Regions from separate parts of the Sphingobacterium sp. MYb382 genome, predicted to be linked through region 2. Evidence: riboswitches for the same ligand, from Rfam matches in the RefSeq annotation. Region 2 holds a riboswitch; each other region holds the start of a gene.
What was found. Region 2 has a riboswitch for S-adenosylmethionine ahead of metE (5-methyltetrahydropteroyltriglutamate--homocysteine S-methyltransferase). Riboswitches for the same ligand answer to the same signal wherever they lie in the genome.
Positions count from the first base shown of each region.

Region 1: it holds a riboswitch for S-adenosylmethionine, as region 2 does, so the genes downstream of both, metF (methylenetetrahydrofolate reductase [NAD(P)H]) here and metE (5-methyltetrahydropteroyltriglutamate--homocysteine S-methyltransferase) in region 2, are expected to answer to the same signal.
Region 3: it holds a riboswitch for S-adenosylmethionine, as region 2 does, so the genes downstream of both, WH223_RS18035 (O-acetylhomoserine aminocarboxypropyltransferase/cysteine synthase family protein) here and metE (5-methyltetrahydropteroyltriglutamate--homocysteine S-methyltransferase) in region 2, are expected to answer to the same signal.
Region 4: it holds a riboswitch for S-adenosylmethionine, as region 2 does, so the genes downstream of both, WH223_RS05455 (5-oxoprolinase) here and metE (5-methyltetrahydropteroyltriglutamate--homocysteine S-methyltransferase) in region 2, are expected to answer to the same signal.

Region 1 is NZ_JBBGZT010000026.1:115,733-120,161, reverse strand. It holds gene WH223_RS14230 (UvrD-helicase domain-containing protein) at 1-406, opposite strand, end outside; gene WH223_RS14225 (30S ribosomal protein S16) at 579-1,106, shown strand; gene rimM (ribosome maturation factor RimM) at 1,219-1,746, shown strand; SAM riboswitch class I at 1,877-1,985, shown strand; gene metF (methylenetetrahydrofolate reductase [NAD(P)H]) at 2,038-2,994, shown strand; gene WH223_RS14210 (AGE family epimerase/isomerase) at 3,134-4,297, opposite strand; gene WH223_RS14205 (DUF4434 domain-containing protein) at 4,299-4,429, opposite strand, start outside.
Region 2 is NZ_JBBGZT010000019.1:5,043-9,471, forward strand. It holds gene WH223_RS07975 (polysaccharide biosynthesis protein) at 1-75, opposite strand, end outside; gene metE (5-methyltetrahydropteroyltriglutamate--homocysteine S-methyltransferase) at 347-2,659, opposite strand; SAM riboswitch class I at 2,731-2,832, opposite strand; gene WH223_RS07985 (ASCH domain-containing protein) at 2,943-3,353, opposite strand; gene WH223_RS07990 (GNAT family N-acetyltransferase) at 3,393-3,848, shown strand; gene WH223_RS07995 (peroxiredoxin family protein) at 4,023-4,429, opposite strand, start outside.
Region 3 is NZ_JBBGZT010000029.1:53,605-58,033, reverse strand. It holds gene WH223_RS18040 (homoserine O-acetyltransferase family protein) at 1-279, opposite strand, end outside; gene WH223_RS18035 (O-acetylhomoserine aminocarboxypropyltransferase/cysteine synthase family protein) at 310-1,620, opposite strand; SAM riboswitch class I at 1,853-1,965, opposite strand; gene WH223_RS18030 (XRE family transcriptional regulator) at 2,116-2,568, opposite strand; gene WH223_RS18025 (LysE family translocator) at 3,369-4,004, shown strand; tRNA gene WH223_RS18020 (tRNA-Phe) at 4,113-4,185, opposite strand; gene WH223_RS18015 (n-acetylglutamate synthase) at 4,404-4,429, opposite strand, start outside.
Region 4 is NZ_JBBGZT010000012.1:54,110-58,538, forward strand. It holds gene WH223_RS05445 (DUF4407 domain-containing protein) at 1-264, shown strand, start outside; gene WH223_RS05450 (ABC-F family ATP-binding cassette domain-containing protein) at 623-2,209, shown strand; SAM-I-IV-variant riboswitch at 2,329-2,422, shown strand; gene WH223_RS05455 (5-oxoprolinase) at 2,493-2,756, shown strand; gene WH223_RS05460 (DUF2891 domain-containing protein) at 2,753-3,853, opposite strand; gene WH223_RS05465 (hypothetical protein) at 3,989-4,429, opposite strand, start outside.

The DNA of each region.
Region 1 (4,429 bases), on a different contig from region 2:
AGGCCGCATCTAGGTTGAGCTCATAAGTAAAGCTACGGATTACCTTTTGCGAGAACCCATCGATGGTGCTGATAGTAAAGCGGCTATAATCGTGCAGAATACGGCGAAACACAGCGTATGCTTTTGTCTGCAATGTTTGGGCACCCCATTGTGGATGTTGCGCAAGCAACAAGGTTCTAAAATCTTCAATTTTACGATCTTGACTTCCGATGGCCAATCCTTCCAAAACGGAGAGAATACGTTCTTTCATCTCGGCAGTAGCCTTATTGGTAAAGGTCACAGCAAGGATTTCACGATAGCTATTCTCATTGGCTAACAGCAAAGTAATATAATGCAGGGTCAGGCTAAACGTTTTTCCGGAGCCTGCCGATGCTTTTAATATTTTTAAGGGAGCTTTTGGATGCATGACATAAATGTAAAAAATAAAATATGATTGGGGATGTACAAGTCTATAAAGGCCTGCATATCACGAAGAAGTATTCTACCGTCTATTTTAATTTTCATATTTAATTTATATCTTTGCGTCCCCTCTTGCACGAAGCACGGGGGATATGTTGAATACATAAAAAAAAGAAAACATGGCAACTAAAATCAGATTGCAAAGACACGGTAAAAAAGGAAAACCTTTTTACCACGTAGTAGTAGCGGACGCACGTGCACCACGTGATGGTAAATTCATCGAGCGTATCGGTTCTTACAATCCTAACACAAACCCTGCAACAGTTATTTTGGATTTTGACAAAGCTTTATCATGGGTGAACAATGGTGCTCAACCAACTGATACTGCACGTACTATCCTTTCTGACCAAGGTGTTCTTTACAAAAAACACTTACAAGGTGGTGTGAAAAAAGGTGCATTTGATGAGGCTAAAGCGGAAGAATTATTCGCAGCTTGGTCTGAAGGTAATGCAACTAGAGTAGCTAACAAAAAAGCTGGTTTAACTTCTACTAAAGAAGAAACTAAGAAAGTAGCATTAGCTGCTGAAGCGAAGAAAAAAGCAGATAGAGCAGCGGCAATCGCAGCGAAAAATGCTCCTGTTGCTGAAGTAGTAGAAGCTACAGAAAACACTGAAGCTGCTGAAAGCACTGAAGAAACTGAAGGATAATTAACTATTCATACAGATTCAAGAAAGCCGATTCCTGTTGGAATCGGCTTTCTCATTCCTACAGAAATACGTTGCTATTTAGATTTCATAGCATCCTAATTATCATTGCATAATGACCATAGAAGAAAGTTTTTATATTGGCTATATCACCAAAACAAGAGGACTAAAAGGAGAAATGCAGCTCTTCTTTGAGTTTGAAGACTACCTTGACTTAGACTTTGATGTCTTATTTGTTGAGATGAATAAGAAGCTCGTTCCTTATTTTGTAGATGGCCTTAAAATTCAGAAAAATAGTACAGCCTACTTAAACTTGGAGGATGTAGACCATATCGATAAAGCACAGCCTTTAATCAAGAAGAAGGTATACCTATCCTTAGATAAGATGCCTGAACGCGATCCTGATGATTTCCGTTACACCGATTTAGTGGGTTACTTAGTAATCGATGAGCAAGAAGGCGAAATTGGTGAGTTAATACATGTTCAGGAGATGCCGCAGCAATTTATGGCAACGGTAGCGTTTGAAGAAAAAGAACTTCTATTTCCGTTGAACGATGACTTAATCGTTGGTATTGACCCTGAAGAGCAAGTATTGGTGGTCAACCTACCGGAAGGACTGGTGGACTTGTACCGCGAGGTATAAAGGTCCTTAAGCCGACACACATCAGCCCCTTAGCTCCTCGTAGCCAAAGGTTTTGCTATACACGATTAAAAAGCGACTCAAAAGGTCGCTTTTATTTTGTTTTTATACTTCTATTAACGATATTAGCGGTCGCTTATAGAGAAAGGCAGAGGGACTAGACCCGCTGAAGCCTTAGCAACCTGACACTGGTCAAGGTGCTGCATTCTACTCCGAACATAAAAAATGGAGAAAGATAAGCTGAAGAAACACAATATCCTGTGCGTTTTCTCTAAGCCTAAAACCCAATATTTTATGAAGATCGTTGATCATATCAAGAACGCAAAAGGTAAGACATTATTTTCTTTTGAATTGCTACCTCCTGCAAAAGGGCAAGGAATACAAAGCATCTTTAAAACAATGGATGAACTTATGGAGTTTAAACCGCCATTTATCGATGTAACTTACCACCGCGAGGATTACCTATACAAACAGCATGACAGTGGATTGTTAGAGCGTGTAGCCTATAGAAAGCGCCCAGGAACGGTAGCTATTTGCGCGGCTATTATGAGTAAGTATAAAGTCGATGCTGTTCCGCATTTAATTTGTGGTGGTTTCACCAAAGAGGAAACAGAAAATGCTTTAATCGACCTCAACTTCTTGGGTATTGATAACGTATTGGTGCTACGTGGTGATGCGCGTAAAGGCGATGCCGACTTTATCCCGACGCCTGGAGGTCATGCTTTTGCGACCGACCTGCTACAACAGGTGGTCGATATGAATCAAGGTAAATACCTACACGAAGATATTGAGAGCTCCGAGAAGACTGATTTCTGTATCGGTGTTGCTGGCTATCCAGAGAAACACTTTGAGGCTCCCAACTTCAATACGGATTTCAAATGGTTAAAGAAGAAAGTAGAGATGGGCGCTGAGTTTATTGTTACACAGATGTTCTATAATGTCGAGAAATATAAGGAGTTCGTCAACAAATGTCGAGAGAACGATATTCATGTTCCTATTATTCCAGGACTTAAACCGCTAACCACCAAAAAACAACTTATCGCCCTTCCTAAAATCTTCCATTTGGACATTCCAGAAGAACTGAGTGAGGCTGTTGATGCGTGCAAGACCAATGCTGATGTACGCAAAGTAGGTGAAGACTGGTTAGTACAGCAGTGTAAGGAACTGATAGAATTTGGAGCTCCTGTTTTACACTTCTATACGATGAGTAACCCTGGTCCTACTAAAAAGATTGTTGAACGCTTAGCTTAAAAAATAAAAAAGTCCGAGCTTGCTCGGACTTTTACATTAAATAAACCTTCTAGGATCGCCGCTTGTTGTTCCCCCATAAACAACAAAAGGAGCCTGCTTAAGATGAGAAAAACAGACTCCTGGATAAGAAAGGTTTCTACTATAGTTTTTCTAACGTTTGGTATACTTTTAACAGGGCACGTGGAACGTGGAAACAACCTTTCCATTTTCCACCTTTTAAGTTTAATAATGGTTCTCCTTGACGATTTAAATAGCCGTACCATTCGCCATACTGCGGATCTGAATACCGGTTAAAGGTGTAATCATCGAGCTTTAAAAACCAGGCCTTACAGCGTTCATCTCCCGTATAGGCATAAGCTTTAGCCATACAAACTAAGGCTTCAACATGCACCCACCACAACTTTTGATCCCACTCCAACTGCTGTACAGGTCTATTTAAAATATCCATAAAATAGAAAATCCCGCCATGCTCTTTATCCCACCCATAGTCTAAAGCACGCAGCGCAATTTCCACACAGCGATTCATCAGTACCTTATCCTTACGCCGTTCGGCCAAATCCATCATAAACCACATTGCTTCAATGGTATGCCCTGGATTCACTAAGCGTCCTTCAAAAGTGTCGGAAAAAGAACCATCAAGGTTTACACTTTCCATGATGAGGCCCGTTTCTTCTTGATAGAAAACCGTCATCACTTCATGGATAACATCATCAATTAACGTGTCGACCGTTGTTGAACCAACAATATGTTCTAATTCTAAAGAGAGGTTACTCAGAATCATCGGCAACGAGAAGCCTTTAAGATTGCGTGTGCCAGGATATGCTTTGGTATATTTTCCCTTCGGGTTATGCTGGCGTTCTAAAATACGTTCGAAAGTTTTAAGCGCTACTGCGCCATACTCTTCTTTTCCTGTAATTTTATATAATGCACCAAGGCCCATACTTGCAAAACAGTCTGAAAAAATATTATAGGCCTGCACGAGCGGTTTTCCCGCTCTATCCAAAGCAAAATACCAGTCGCCATTTTCATCCCTTCCATTTTTCAGCATAAAATCAGCACCATGAATAGCCATATCTTTCCAAGATGCGCGAGCTTCCACTTGATCATATAAGGTAGACATCGTCCATATTTGTCTTCCTTGCAACCACATAAATTTATCGGTATCGTATACCGATCCATCGCGGTCTAGGCAGGTAAGAAATCCCCCCAACTCTTTATCTATAGAATGTTTTTCCCAAAAAGGAACGACATTATCCAGCAACTCCCTTTTATATCGTTCTGCAACTTCCTTCATCTCTACCATACTATTTCAATGTTTCTAAATATTCTTTATATCGGTTATACAAATGGCCTGCCTGCAGATAAGCAGATTGCGGACTCATAAAATGTGAAAATTCAAAGGTTATGGCTTTATCGTATCCCACCTTACGGGCCG
Region 2 (4,429 bases):
CAATACATCCACCAACAAAACAACCCACCTGGGGTTGTCACGACTCAATCGTTTCTTTATCTGATAAAAGCTCATTCCTAACTATTCGAATACCGGAAATATAACATCAAAAACAAGACCAATTTTATTTTAAAAGAATAAAATTAATCGAATAACAAAAACACTGGGCGTGTAAATTCACGTGAAACAATAAAAAACTACGTTTGCATTTTTTTGTTGTTTAGGGGCGCGCTCTACTTTATCGGGAGTAGGCTTTCAAAAAGGCATATTAAAAAAAAGCTGATCTCTAAAAGAGATCAGCTTCTCCACGATTGCATCGTGCTTATTTTAGGTTAAAGTATTGTGATTATTCGGCACGTAATATTTTAGCAGCTTCTACCATTGATTCTAAAGCAGCTTTAGTCTCTGGCCAAGCACGTGTTTTCAATCCACAGTCAGGGTTAACCCATAATTGTTCTGCAGGAACTACGGCTTTTGCTTTGCGCAATAACTCAACCATTTCTTCTGTACTAGGTACACGTGGCGAGTGAATATCGTAAACACCAGGACCGATATCGTTCGGGTATTTGAAGTCAGCTGCGAAAGCATCTAACAATTCCATTTGCGAACGTGAAGTCTCGATTGTGATTACATCGGCATCCATTGCTGCGATATCTTCGATAATATCGTTGAACTCAGAGTAACACATGTGTGTGTGAATCTGTGTATCATCATCAACATTAGAAGAAGAAACACGGAACGAACGTACTGCCCAGTTTAAATAATCTTGTTGATCAGCTTTACGTAATGGTAAACCTTCACGGATTGCTGGCTCATCAATTTGGATGATTTTGATACCTGCTTTTTCTAAAGCTTGTACTTCATCTAAGATTGCTAATGCGATTTGGTAAGTTGTTGTTGAGCGCGGTTGATCGTTACGCACGAATGACCATTGTAAAATCGTAACCGGACCTGTTAACATACCTTTTACTGGACGGTTTGTCAATGATTGTGCATAAGCAGACCAACGAACAGTCATATCTTCTGGACGGTAAACGTCACCGTAGATTACTGGTGGTTTCACACAACGCGAACCGTAAGATTGTACCCATCCGTTTTTAGTGAATGCATATCCTGCTAATTGCTCACCGAAGTACTCTACCATGTCGTTACGCTCGAACTCACCGTGTACTAATACATCGATATCTAGTTCTTCTTGTAAACGGATTGTTCTTTCCGTTTCTTCAGCGATTTCTTTATCGTATTCCGCTTGTGTGATAGCTCCTTTTTTCAAGTCTGCTCTCCACTTACGTACGTCTTTCGTTTGTGGGAAAGAACCGATTGTTGTTGTTGCGAATGCTGGTAAGTTAAATTTCGCTTGTTGTGCTGCTTTACGTGATGCAAATACTGAAGTACGCTTAGCGTCATCATCAGTGATGTTTGCTGTACGCTCTTTAACCTCTGGTTTGTGGATTAAAGGAGAAGTACGGCGTTTTTCTGCTGCATCTTTGTTAGCTTCGAAACGTTCGGTAGTTTTAGCATCAACTTCGCCATCAGCTAAGATTGCTAAGTCTTTTACTTCCGCTAATTTTTGCTTAGCGAATGCTAACCAGTTTTTAACTTCAGCAGGTAGTGACTCTTCGTTATCTTCATTTTCCAAATCAAATGGAACATGTAATAAAGAAGATGATGGAGCAACCCATACACGGTCAGCACCTAAAGCATCTACTGCTTTTTTAATTTGTCCTAACGATTTCTCGTAGTCATTCTTCCAAATGTTACGTCCTTCAACAACACCTAATGAAAGTGTTAAAGAAGCAGGAACTTTAGCAAGAACAGTATCTAATTGATTTTCTCCACGTACCAAGTCAAGGTGTAAAGCATGAACAGGAAGGTTCAACGCTACTTCCTCGTTGTCGCGAAGAGCTTCGAAATAAGTTGCAACGATTAATTTGACACCTTTAGCTGCTGCTGCAAGTTTTTCGAAAACACGTGCATATAAAGCTTTGGTTGCCGCGTCGATATCTAAAGCTAAGAAAGGCTCATCGATTTGCACGTGCTGTGCTCCTGCTGCTGCCAATTTGCTTAAGATCTCTTCGTAAACAGGTAATAAATTATCGATAAGATCAATACGGTTGAAACCTGTTTCTTTTTCTTTACCTAATAAAAGGTAAGTGATAGGGCCTACTAATACTGGTTTTGTTTCAATACCAATAGCTTTAGCCTCATTGTATTCGTTTAAGAATTTCTCTGAAGTAAGTTTAAATTCTTGGTTTTTAGTAAACTCAGGAACGATATAGTGGTAGTTAGTATCGAACCATTTTGTCATTTCCATTGCTGTAACGTCAACGCCACCTTCTTGGAAACCACGTGCCATCGCGAAGTATAAATCTAAATTATACTGACGATCGATTTTGTCTAATAAAGAGCTGTAACGCGCTGGGATAGCACCTACAGTAAGTGATAAGTCTAATACTTGATCATAAAACGAGAAGTCGTTTGAAGGAATCAAATCGATGCCAGCATCCTTTTGAGTCTTCCAGTTGCCTTCACGGATTTTAAGTCCAGCTTGCAATAATTCTTCCGCGCTGATTTTTTTTGCCCAATAAGCTTCATTGGCTTTTTTCAATTCGCGGAAAGCTCCCACGCGTGGGTAACCTAAATTGTTTGTTAATAACATAAATTCTACTTGTTAAAATCTCATCCTAAAACTATTGCTTGAAGAGAAGGCCACACAGGAGCGGTGACTTCGGCTTATCTTTCCCTAATTAAAGAGTAGAATGTAGCACCTTGTCTAGTGACAGGTTGCCAAGGCTTCATCGGGTCTATTCCCTCTGCCTTTCTCTATAAGCGACGCTAAGGTATGGCTTAGTTTTGAAATTTCAAAACAAATCGACAGAAATCATTAAAATTCTTTATTAATTGGGCTATGGTTTCATAATATTCATAAACGATTCTATATCCTAGATAGGTTTAAGGCCATATTTTTGCATCTCCTTGCTGTAATAGTGCCAATGTTCTTTTTTCCAATAGGCCAAACTTTTGTCACCCTCTCCTTCTATCGCGGCATAGTCGGCATCGATGGCATTAAATGGTAGAACCTCCACTTTTGTCGTTCTTACGATGGCTTTCGGTTCGCCCGCCCAGTTTGTAACAATAGCCACATCGCCAGGCTTGGGCAGTACTTCGTTATGAGTTTCAAACCACCAACGTGACGGAGAAGTTGCCTGTTTAATTTTACAACGCACCAATTCGGCACATTCGTCGGCGACGGCTTTATTATCACCATAGTAATAATGCATAGGCATTTCACTATCTTGGAAAGCGAGATTGGCTGCTTGAAAAGATTTCCAGTAGATTTCAATTGGGTTCATGCTATGAAAATAGTATTTTTATTAAAAACAACACTAAATATGATTCATTTACAGCAAACAAAGGCTAACTCTTCTGATTTCGCAGTCCTTATCGACCAACTTAATCTTTATCTCCACAGTATTAACGGTGAAAGTGACGCTTTTTTTAAGCAACACAATCAAGTAGACTTGAATATGCTGGTTATTATCGCTTACGCGGATGAAAAAGCGGTCGGCTGTGGTGCTTTTAAAGTAATAAACGACCAATACGTCGAAATAAAAAGAATGTTTATCCTTCCAGAATACCGAAAAAAGGGAATTGCTAGTACATTATTGGTCGCTTTGGAGGAGTGGGCTAAAGAACTGGGGTATCAAAAAGCTCGCTTAGAAACTGCGAAAAGTATGGAAGATGCTGTATTTCTCTACCGCAAAAATCACTATTACGAGATTCCTAATTTTGATCAGTATATAGGCGTAGAAAGTAGTGTCTGCTTTGAGAAAAATTTGGCAAAATAGTAGGTAAGAAAAAAACTTATTTTTAATAGGCTACAAGGTTTAAAATATATTAAGCTGACTCCGTATTATATATGCATATTAGCGTCCACATCGTTCAACTAAGTAAATTATCCGCTATTTAAAATTCAAGTGACAAATAAAAACCATAGCAAGATTTCTGTTTTTTAATTTAAATTACAGGCTTCGCACCATTTCTATTCTTGTAATTAATTCATCCACCATGTCATCAACCTTGTACGAAGATCCTTCTATATGAAATCTTATATTTCCTTCTTGATCTACAATTATCTTCGTTGGGAGTAGCTTTACATTATATTTAGTTGCTATCCGCTTATCCCAATCGTTCATTTCATCAAATAAGACATGAAAAGAATAATTATTTATCTTGATAAAATCTGATACTAAAGTTTTATAATTAGATTCCATTTGCGAGGTATTGATAAACAAAAATTCCACTCCTTTATCATTTTTATACTTTTGAATTACAGACTCCATTCCTGGAAAAGAACTTATACAGGGGCCGCACCAAGTAGCCCAGAAATCCAAAACCACTACTTTTCCTTTAAAATCAGACAGTCTAA
Region 3 (4,429 bases), on a different contig from region 2:
GTTGATGCTCAATGGATTGCTTGTACCGTAATGCGACCCCAATACATTTGCGCACACGATAAAGTACTGCTCCGGGTTGAAGAGTTCCCCCTCACCAAATAATCCCGGCCACCAATCGAAAACATCAGAATTTGCCGTCAATGCATGACAAACCCACACCACATTATCCTTATTTTCGTTCAACGTTCCATAGGTATGGTAAGCTATAGAAAGCTCCTCCAGACTAGAACCGTTTTCGAATTGGAAGGACTCTTCCGATTTGTAATATGTAACACTCATGCTTTAACTTAATCTCTCCTAGGTATTCTACTATTTTATTTTATCAAATGCTTGTTGCAAGTCATTTTTGATATCGTCTATATGCTCAATACCTACGGATAGGCGTAAAAGTCCTGGATAAACGCCTGCTGCTGCTTGTGCTTCGGCAGACAGCTGTTGGTGTGTCGTTGCAGATGGGTGGATAATCAATGTTTTAGCATCGCCCACATTGGCTACATGACTGATTAACTCTAATGCGTCAATGAAGTCATTCGCTTTTTGCGCATCGCCTTTAATCGTGAAGGATAACACACCACCGTATCCATTTTTAAGGTACTTACGTGCATTTTGGTGATAAGGGTGGTTTTTCAATCCAGGGTAGCTCACTTGTTCTACTTGTGGATGCTGCTCCAACCACTGTGCTACTTCCAATGCATTGTCTACGTGTCTTTGAACGCGTAGGGATAAGGTTTCTAAGCCTTGTGTTAGCAAGAAAGAGTTGAAAGGGGATAGGGCAGGGCCAAAGTCACGAAGACCTTCTACACGTGCGCGAATAGCGAACTGGATGTTTCCAAACGGTCCGTTAGCGCCGAAGACGTCAGCGAAAACTAAGCCATGGTATCCTTCAGAAGGCTCTGAGAATTGTTTGTATTTACCATTTCCCCAGTTGTAGTTACCACCGTCAATGATGACACCACCGATGCTTGTTCCATGACCACCAATCCATTTTGTTGCGGACTCCACGATAACGTGTGCACCATGCTCAAAAGGTTTGAACAAGTAGCCACCCGCACCGAATGTATTGTCTACAATGATGGGTAGGTCGTATTTTTTTGCCAAAGCGGCTATTTTTTCGAAATCTGGAATGTTGTAGCTCGGGTTACCGATAGTTTCCAAGAAAATCGCTTTTGTTTTATCGTCAATTAGTTTTTCGATGTTTTCAACCTCGCTGTTTAGGGCAAAGCGTGCTTCAATACCGATACGTTTGAAAGCTACCTTAAATTGGTTGTAAGTACCGCCATAAAGGTTAGAACCTGCTACGAAGTTCTCGCCAGCCTCTAGGATGTTGTTTAACGCAATAAATTGAGCCGCTTGGCCTGATGCTACCGCTACAGCAGCAACACCGCCTTCTAGCGCTGCAATACGTTTCTCAAAAGCATCCGTCGTTGGGTTCATAATACGGGTGTAGATGTTCCCGAATTGTTTTAACGCGAATAAGTTTGCACCATGCTCAGCATTTTCAAATACGTAAGAGCTTGTTTGGTATATAGGTAATGCACGGGAGCCAGTCGTAGGATCGGCTTCTTGTCCAGCGTGAATTTGTAAAGTCTCGAATTTTAAGTTTTTATTATCAGTTGACATAATTAATGGTTTTTAAGTGAAAAATAATGAAATCCAGTCCAAAAGAGTTGAGCTTGGTCGTTCAGCAAGATGATAAGGAAAAAAATTGAATAGGATGAGGTACAACAATTCCAAGATCATGAACGACTAGCGCATTCGCATGATAGAACAACACAGGTTATGTGATGTTTGACTCGGGTAGAATTTTGGATTGTTTGTTGTTATTTTTTTGATCTCTTTCATTATCTTATGTTATTTATATGCTCCCAAGCGATATTGCTTAGGACAGGAATTGGCACCTTTTCAATCCTATTGAAGGTTGCCAGTGGGTCATAGAGCCAGTCTCTCGCCACTTCTTTATAAATCAAGACCTAATGAAAGGCTTTGATTAGTGTACTACGAACGAAGTACAGCGCAAATATATGTTTTTTTGAAACATCCGCAAAAAAAAGTGATTTTTTTTATTTGTTTAGCATTTTTAGAAGCAACAAAAAGCATTGTTGCTTTGGTAGATTGTTACATGTGCTTTTTAGCAAGAAGCTGCTGCAAGAGTTTAATTTGTTCATCCTTTACTTTAGCCAATTCCGCCTGTAACCTTTTGTTTTCTTCTATTGCCTCCATCCATTTTTCTATGAGATCGGTATTGAAGGTACAATTTTCATTTCTTTGGTAGGCTATTGAGCCATTGTCAAAAGTATTTGCAATAATATTCACAGGCTGTTCTTCGTTAAAATTTTGGATGGCGGCTAAGGGGAATTTTAGCACGTTAGCAATTTGCTGTAAGACGGTAGTTTCAACGATTTCTTTCTGCTCTAATAAAAGAATCTTTTTCTCATTCCACTCATCACCTAAGTCATAAGCTAAAGATTCTTGCTTAATACCAAGCATTTCACGGAAGCGTTTTACATTGCGACCTTGGTGTGTTTTTGGATTTGGCGTTGCAGTATGCGGCATAAAGACAATTTTCACGTTGTATATGTTAAAATACGAATTTTTCGGCTGAAGTACTTTTTATAGCTAAACAATTCACTGTCTAAAATATTCAGATGTTAACAAAGTGAAGTATGAATAGCATGAAATGTGTACATTTTACTACATGCAGCGTTGCATACGCTATGCTCGGGCATCCTCGTTTCAAACGAGGACGATAGGTTGCGCAAATAAGATTTTCTAGCAAGATGCTTAGACTCGTCATCCTGAGCTTGTCGAAGGACAGCATGACAAATAGGAAAAGGAAGTTCAAAAGAAAGATGAGCTGCAAAACAGAACTAATTTGCTTTGCTAAGAAAAAGGCTTAGGCATCTGCTGCGTAAAATCGTAGGGTAGTAAATTCCGCAAGAACTAAACGTTGTCTGAGCGTAGCGAGTTTAGTTTCGTTCCGGAATTTACAAGCGTAGATAGCAGCCTATGCCAGCCTTGATTTTTGCAAACTTTTCATCAAGGAAAAGTTTGAGTCCTTGTCCTGGCTAAGGACAGGTACTCCATTAAGAAAAAGACTGCAATCAGCGTTGCAAACGCTGTGCTCGATCATCCTCGTTTCAAACGAGGACGATAGGCCATGGAGATAAAATTTTCTAGCAGGATGTTTAGATTCGTCATCCTGAGCCTATCGAAGGACAGCATAACAATTTAGATATGTAGATTCAAAAGATTGAATATTGCAGTTGCTCTTAAAGAATAAAATATCCTATATTCGCCACTGTGCTGCTATAGCATACGCACAAAGTCATTTTAAGTCAATTACAACATTCGAATAAAACAAAATTCTCATGGTACAATTACCCGATGTCTTCCTATTTATTGTCACGGTTTTTATTTTGATAATGAGTCCGGGACCAAATATGATTTACTTAATCTCAAGATCCTTGGTACAAGGCCGAAAAGCCGGCTTCTTATCCATCACGGGAGTAGCTTGTGGTTTTTTATTTCATATCGTTTTGGTTTCTCTAGGTCTTACGGCCGTATTGATGACCGTTCCGTATGCTTATCTGACATTGAAAATATTTGGAATCACCTATCTGCTGTATTTAGCGATACAGGCTTTTCGATCCAATAGTAAAGGCTTGTTTGATGTCGATCAAAACGTTTCTATAGACTCTCCACGAAAACTGTTTAGCGTTGGATTTTTGACCAATGCGCTAAACCCAAAAGTTGCCGTGTTTTATGTATCGCTGTTCCCGCAATTTGTAAAGCCAGAAATGGGGTCTGTGTTGATGCAGAATTTAGAACTAGGGTTTATCCAGATTATTATGACATTTACGGTGCATACGGTGATTGTGCTTTCCGTATCGAGAATAGCAGCTTTCTTCTCTAGCAATCCCGTTTGGTTAAAATATCAACGTTGGTTTATGGGCAGTGTTTTATGCTACATGGCCGTTAAAATGGCATTTACAAAAACAAAGTAGTGCCTTAAGCAAAGTATTGAAAAGCCCATCCTATAGAGATGGGTTTTTTATTGCAAAATACCCTGAAAACAAAAAATCCTTGAAAACTTGCGTCTTCAAGGATTTTCGTGGTGCCAGCTGGATTCGAACCAGCGACACAAGGATTTTCAGTCCTTTGCTCTACCAACTGAGCTATGGCACCTTTCACGTTTTTATTGGGAGTCTGTTACGTTCAGCTATAAGCCGTTTCCAGCTTATGCTGCAAATATACACTATTTATTGTGAATCGAAAGGATTTGTTTGTTTAAAACCTGACGTATCGTATAATAGACTCATTTGTAAATTGTTTTTTTTAGGTCTGAACTTTTTGCTGTTTTAAACTTTTCTTTTGATGCTGTTGATTCGCTACGAAGTACATTTTTACTGCTCTTCAATTATAGATTCTC
Region 4 (4,429 bases), on a different contig from region 2:
ATTACGACACTGAAAGAACGTAAAGAAAAAGAACTTAAAGCAAGCACAGGCTTTCTGGATGAGCTCAACCTTCTACATGATGTGGTGACATCATCTCGTATTGGACTATTCGTTTACCTCCTATTCTTACTTTTCTTTTTAGCTATCGAGCTTTTCGTGTTAGTCATGAAACTGACGGATAAGGAATCGGACTACGATAAGTTGCTGCAACACCAAACACAGATACGCGTGCAAATGCTCGATAAACTGGGGAAAGGAGGATAATACCTCCCCACTTTTTATAGCATCTATGCACTCACGCCACCATAGCGTTTAGTTTATGCTGAGCTTGTCGAAGCATCATGTTGAGCGAGCGCAGGGCTCGTGGAATCTAGCGATTAGTAGAAACAGATAGTTAAATCTACTTGTCGCTAGATTTCTTTCTTCGTTCCAAATGATGCTTGAAGAGTCATGGCGCTAATCCCCAAATCCCCCTTATTTTGCTTCTTTATAAATTCTTTCTACCTTTGTCCTAACCCAACAACGACTATATGTAAGAGCAAATTTCTTCCGATACTAATGAAACGCTAAATCTTTAACAGAAAGATGAGGCCTATACAATCATTTCAAAACGAAAGAAATCATGCTTATTATAGACCAACTAAGCTATATCCATTCGGATAAAGAAACACTATTTCATAATTTACAATTCTCCCTGAGTACAGGAAAAAAAGCCGCTATTATTGGAAATAATGGAGCCGGCAAGTCTACGCTATTAAAGCTAATCGCAGGACAACAAAATCCAAATGCAGGACGCATAAACGTAGCAGAGAAACCCTATTACCTACCGCAGCTCTTTGATGCTTTCCACGGGGTGACCGTAGCGCAAGCCTTAGGTATAGCCCAAAAGCTATCCGCCTTCCACGCCATCCTGGAGGGCGATGCTACAGACGAAAATCTACTCTTACTGGACGACGACTGGACATTAGAAGAGCGCTGTGCCGAAGCTTTCGCCCGTTGGGAAATACAGCATATACAGCTCGACCAAGCCATGGCGACGCTAAGCGGCGGACAAAAGAGCAAGGTTTTTCTAGCTGGCATCACCATTCATCAAGCTAAGTTTGTACTGATGGATGAACCCAGCAACCACCTAGATACAGCAGGAAGGCAGTTGCTGTACGACTTCATTCAGCATAGCCCTTTAACCCTATTGGTTGTCAGCCATGACCGCACACTGCTCAACTTGCTAGACACCATGTATGAGCTCAGCAAAGTGGGTATTAAAACCTATGGGGGCAACTACGACTTCTACGCCGAGCAAAAGGGAATTGCCGAAGGAGCGCTCCACGACCATATCCATGCCCAAGAAAAAGAACTGCGCAAAGCACGAGAGAAAGAGAGACAGGTAAATGAGCGTCAACAGAAATTAGACAACAGAGGAAGCAAAAAACAGCTGAAGGCTGGTGTATCACGCATCATGATGAACACCCTACGCAATCAAGCAGAGCAAAGTTCGGCCAAAAATAAACAGGTACATCAAGATAAGATAGGTACCATCAGCAGGGAGCTCACAGAACTACGAGGACAGCGCCCAGAAATAGACAAGATGAAGTTTGATTTTACCACCACCACCCTACATCAGGGCAAGGTATTATTCAGCCTTCAAGCGGTCAACTACAGCTACGGAAGCGAAAGCCTATGGTCAGAAAACCATAGCCTACAAATAAATAGCGGCGAGCGCATAGCTTTAACGGGAGGCAATGGCTCTGGCAAAACAACACTTATTCAGCTGTTGCTTGGCCAATTGTCGCCTAGCACAGGAGTAATCACAAAAGCGGCTATACAGTCCGTTTACATTGACCAAGACTACTCCCTACTGGAAAATCAACTCAGCGTCTATGAGCAAGCCGAATATTTTAACAATGGCTCCTTAGCAGAGCACGATATCAAAATTAGGCTTGACAGGTTTCTGTTCAGCAAAGAAACATGGACCAAGCGTTGCGATGCCCTCAGTGGTGGCGAGCGTATGCGCCTAGCACTATGCTGCCTAACCATCAGCAGCCAAGCGCCAGACCTCATCGTTTTGGATGAACCCACGAATAACCTGGACCTACAAAACATAGGTATCCTAACTTCTGCCTTGCAGCAATACCAAGGAACGCTACTCGTTGTTTCCCACGATGCTACATTTTTAGCAGAAATAGGTATCAACCGCTGGATAAACCTTTAGCAAATAAGAAAATAACGAAGAAAAAATAAGCGATGTAATATCCGAAAAAACATATTTTTCGTAAAAATTAATATTTTATCAATTTTAATTTTGCAATTCAAAATTAATCTACTACATTTGTAGAGTATTCAGAATTGCCGAAGCAATACCAACCGAGTGAAGACACCGCGGTGGTAAAATAATACGGGTATCACACCAAAATAAACGTGCTATCACGCTTGTTTTCAAAACCCTTGATTTTCTGGATGCAATTTATGGTTAAACGTTTTTAATACTAAATTGTATGTCAACATCAACAAATCCATTAGCAAGTCACCTGTCTGAGCAGTTCAACCGCTACAGCATACATGAGCTTATTAGCATCAACAATGATATCGTGGAAAACAAAATATGGGGCGCCCAGCGCCCCATATTCCGCAACGCAGTACTTACTGCATTGGCCAAAAAAGGTATTGATTTATCTCCTATTATTTCTAAAGAAGATGGTTTCAGTGTCATTCAGATTGTGAAAGTAAAGCTGGAGAACAACAGCTTAATACCGGCTTAAGGGTTCGACAGAGCGAGCAAGGCAAAAGAGCCTAGCCAGTGGCTACCCATATAGTCGTCGTTACTGATATTTTTTAGGGAGAAGTCGATATGTTTATTTCCTAAATCGACCAAGTCGTTATGCAAGCGCGGTATCGCTTTTGCGATGCCATACAAGCAGTGCGCACGGCTGAAGTTTAAGCCATCCAGGTGCACCAACTTACCATCGGTACGGTCGCTCACCAAAGCAGGCTGCAAAAATCCAGCTCCTTTTTCAAAAAGAACAGGTAGAAAATCGGCTAGCCAAGGTTCATACTTATCTTGAGGCAAGATACGGCTCATCAGATAAGCCTCTTCCAAACATGGCGAAAGAAAATCAGAACCACTAGGCTCATAAGCAAGGTTACAATTTTCATCTTTAGCAAAGAAGCGTTCGCTATTCACTTTAATAGCGTTTAGCAAATCATGGTCGCCCACTTTCAGCGCATAATCATACATCAGCGATAAGCTAAAAGCCGTATTATCATGCTGACCAGTACGAATCGGATAAACCAATTTCGTCAGGTAAACCTGTGTGCGTTCCGAAAGTAAAGTCGCCAAAGGTTTTAAGGTCGTGGCCCAGGTCTTAGCATCCGCATCGTTCCAGCCCAACAGTTCCTCCTGAAGCTTCAACAGCCAAGCCCATCCATAGGTACGCTCGAAGCTCAGGTTATTTTTGTCTTGGAAAAAAGCAAGCTCCACCGCCAAGTTCTCCGGGGTGATATGTTCTTTTAGAAATTGACGCATCTTGCCATCACTATCCAACTGAGGGTAATTTTTCAGCAGATGAACAATAGACCAATAGCCATGTACCGACGAATGCCAGTCAAAACAGCCATAAAAAATAGGACGTAAAGCCTTAGGTCCTTTTAAATCTTGTGCGCTACCGAGCACCTGCCCCATTTTGTTCGGATACTCAATGCCCAAGCAGTGCGTGGGCAACTCAAAAATTACAGCAGCAGTTTCCTCCGTCAAACGAAGCGGCTCTACAGCATGTTCTCCCCCCTCCTTATTGGAAGGCTGGCAAGCCACAAAAAAACTTACCGACAGCATCCCGACTAACTTAGCGATACCTTTCATAAAATATTCTGTTTATTAGCGTTTACGAATAACAAGAATAGGCATAAAAACAGCATTTTACAACAAAATCAGGAATTCATCCGCCGAAGGCGAAACAAAAAATAAACGAATAAAGATTACATAGATAGCACCCTACTATTTAAAACGATAGAAAATACCCGCCGTTGCGCTCATATGAAAGCTATCATATTCCGGGTTTGCCTTCCAAGCTCTCCACTCCTTACGTCTCGAGGTTCTGATGCCTTCCGTTGCTTCCGTATAATTAAACGATGGCGCAACAAAAGCGTAGATATTCTTCGACAAAGACCAGGCCGGCATCAGGCGTAAAGCAACAACACGGCTATCATTCACCCGAAAATTAGATTCAAAATGTGTACGCTGCACCAGCTCTACAGCTAGCGAAAAATTAGGCTTTTGCAACAAAGAACTACCAATACCAAACTCAGCACCATACTTCAAAATCGGACGGTCGGTATACATTCCAAAGCCAAGCACACTATAAAGCACACGACCACCAGAGCGGAAATTAACACTCATAAACTTGCTTTCATCATACTGAAAAGCCAATTCTTTACG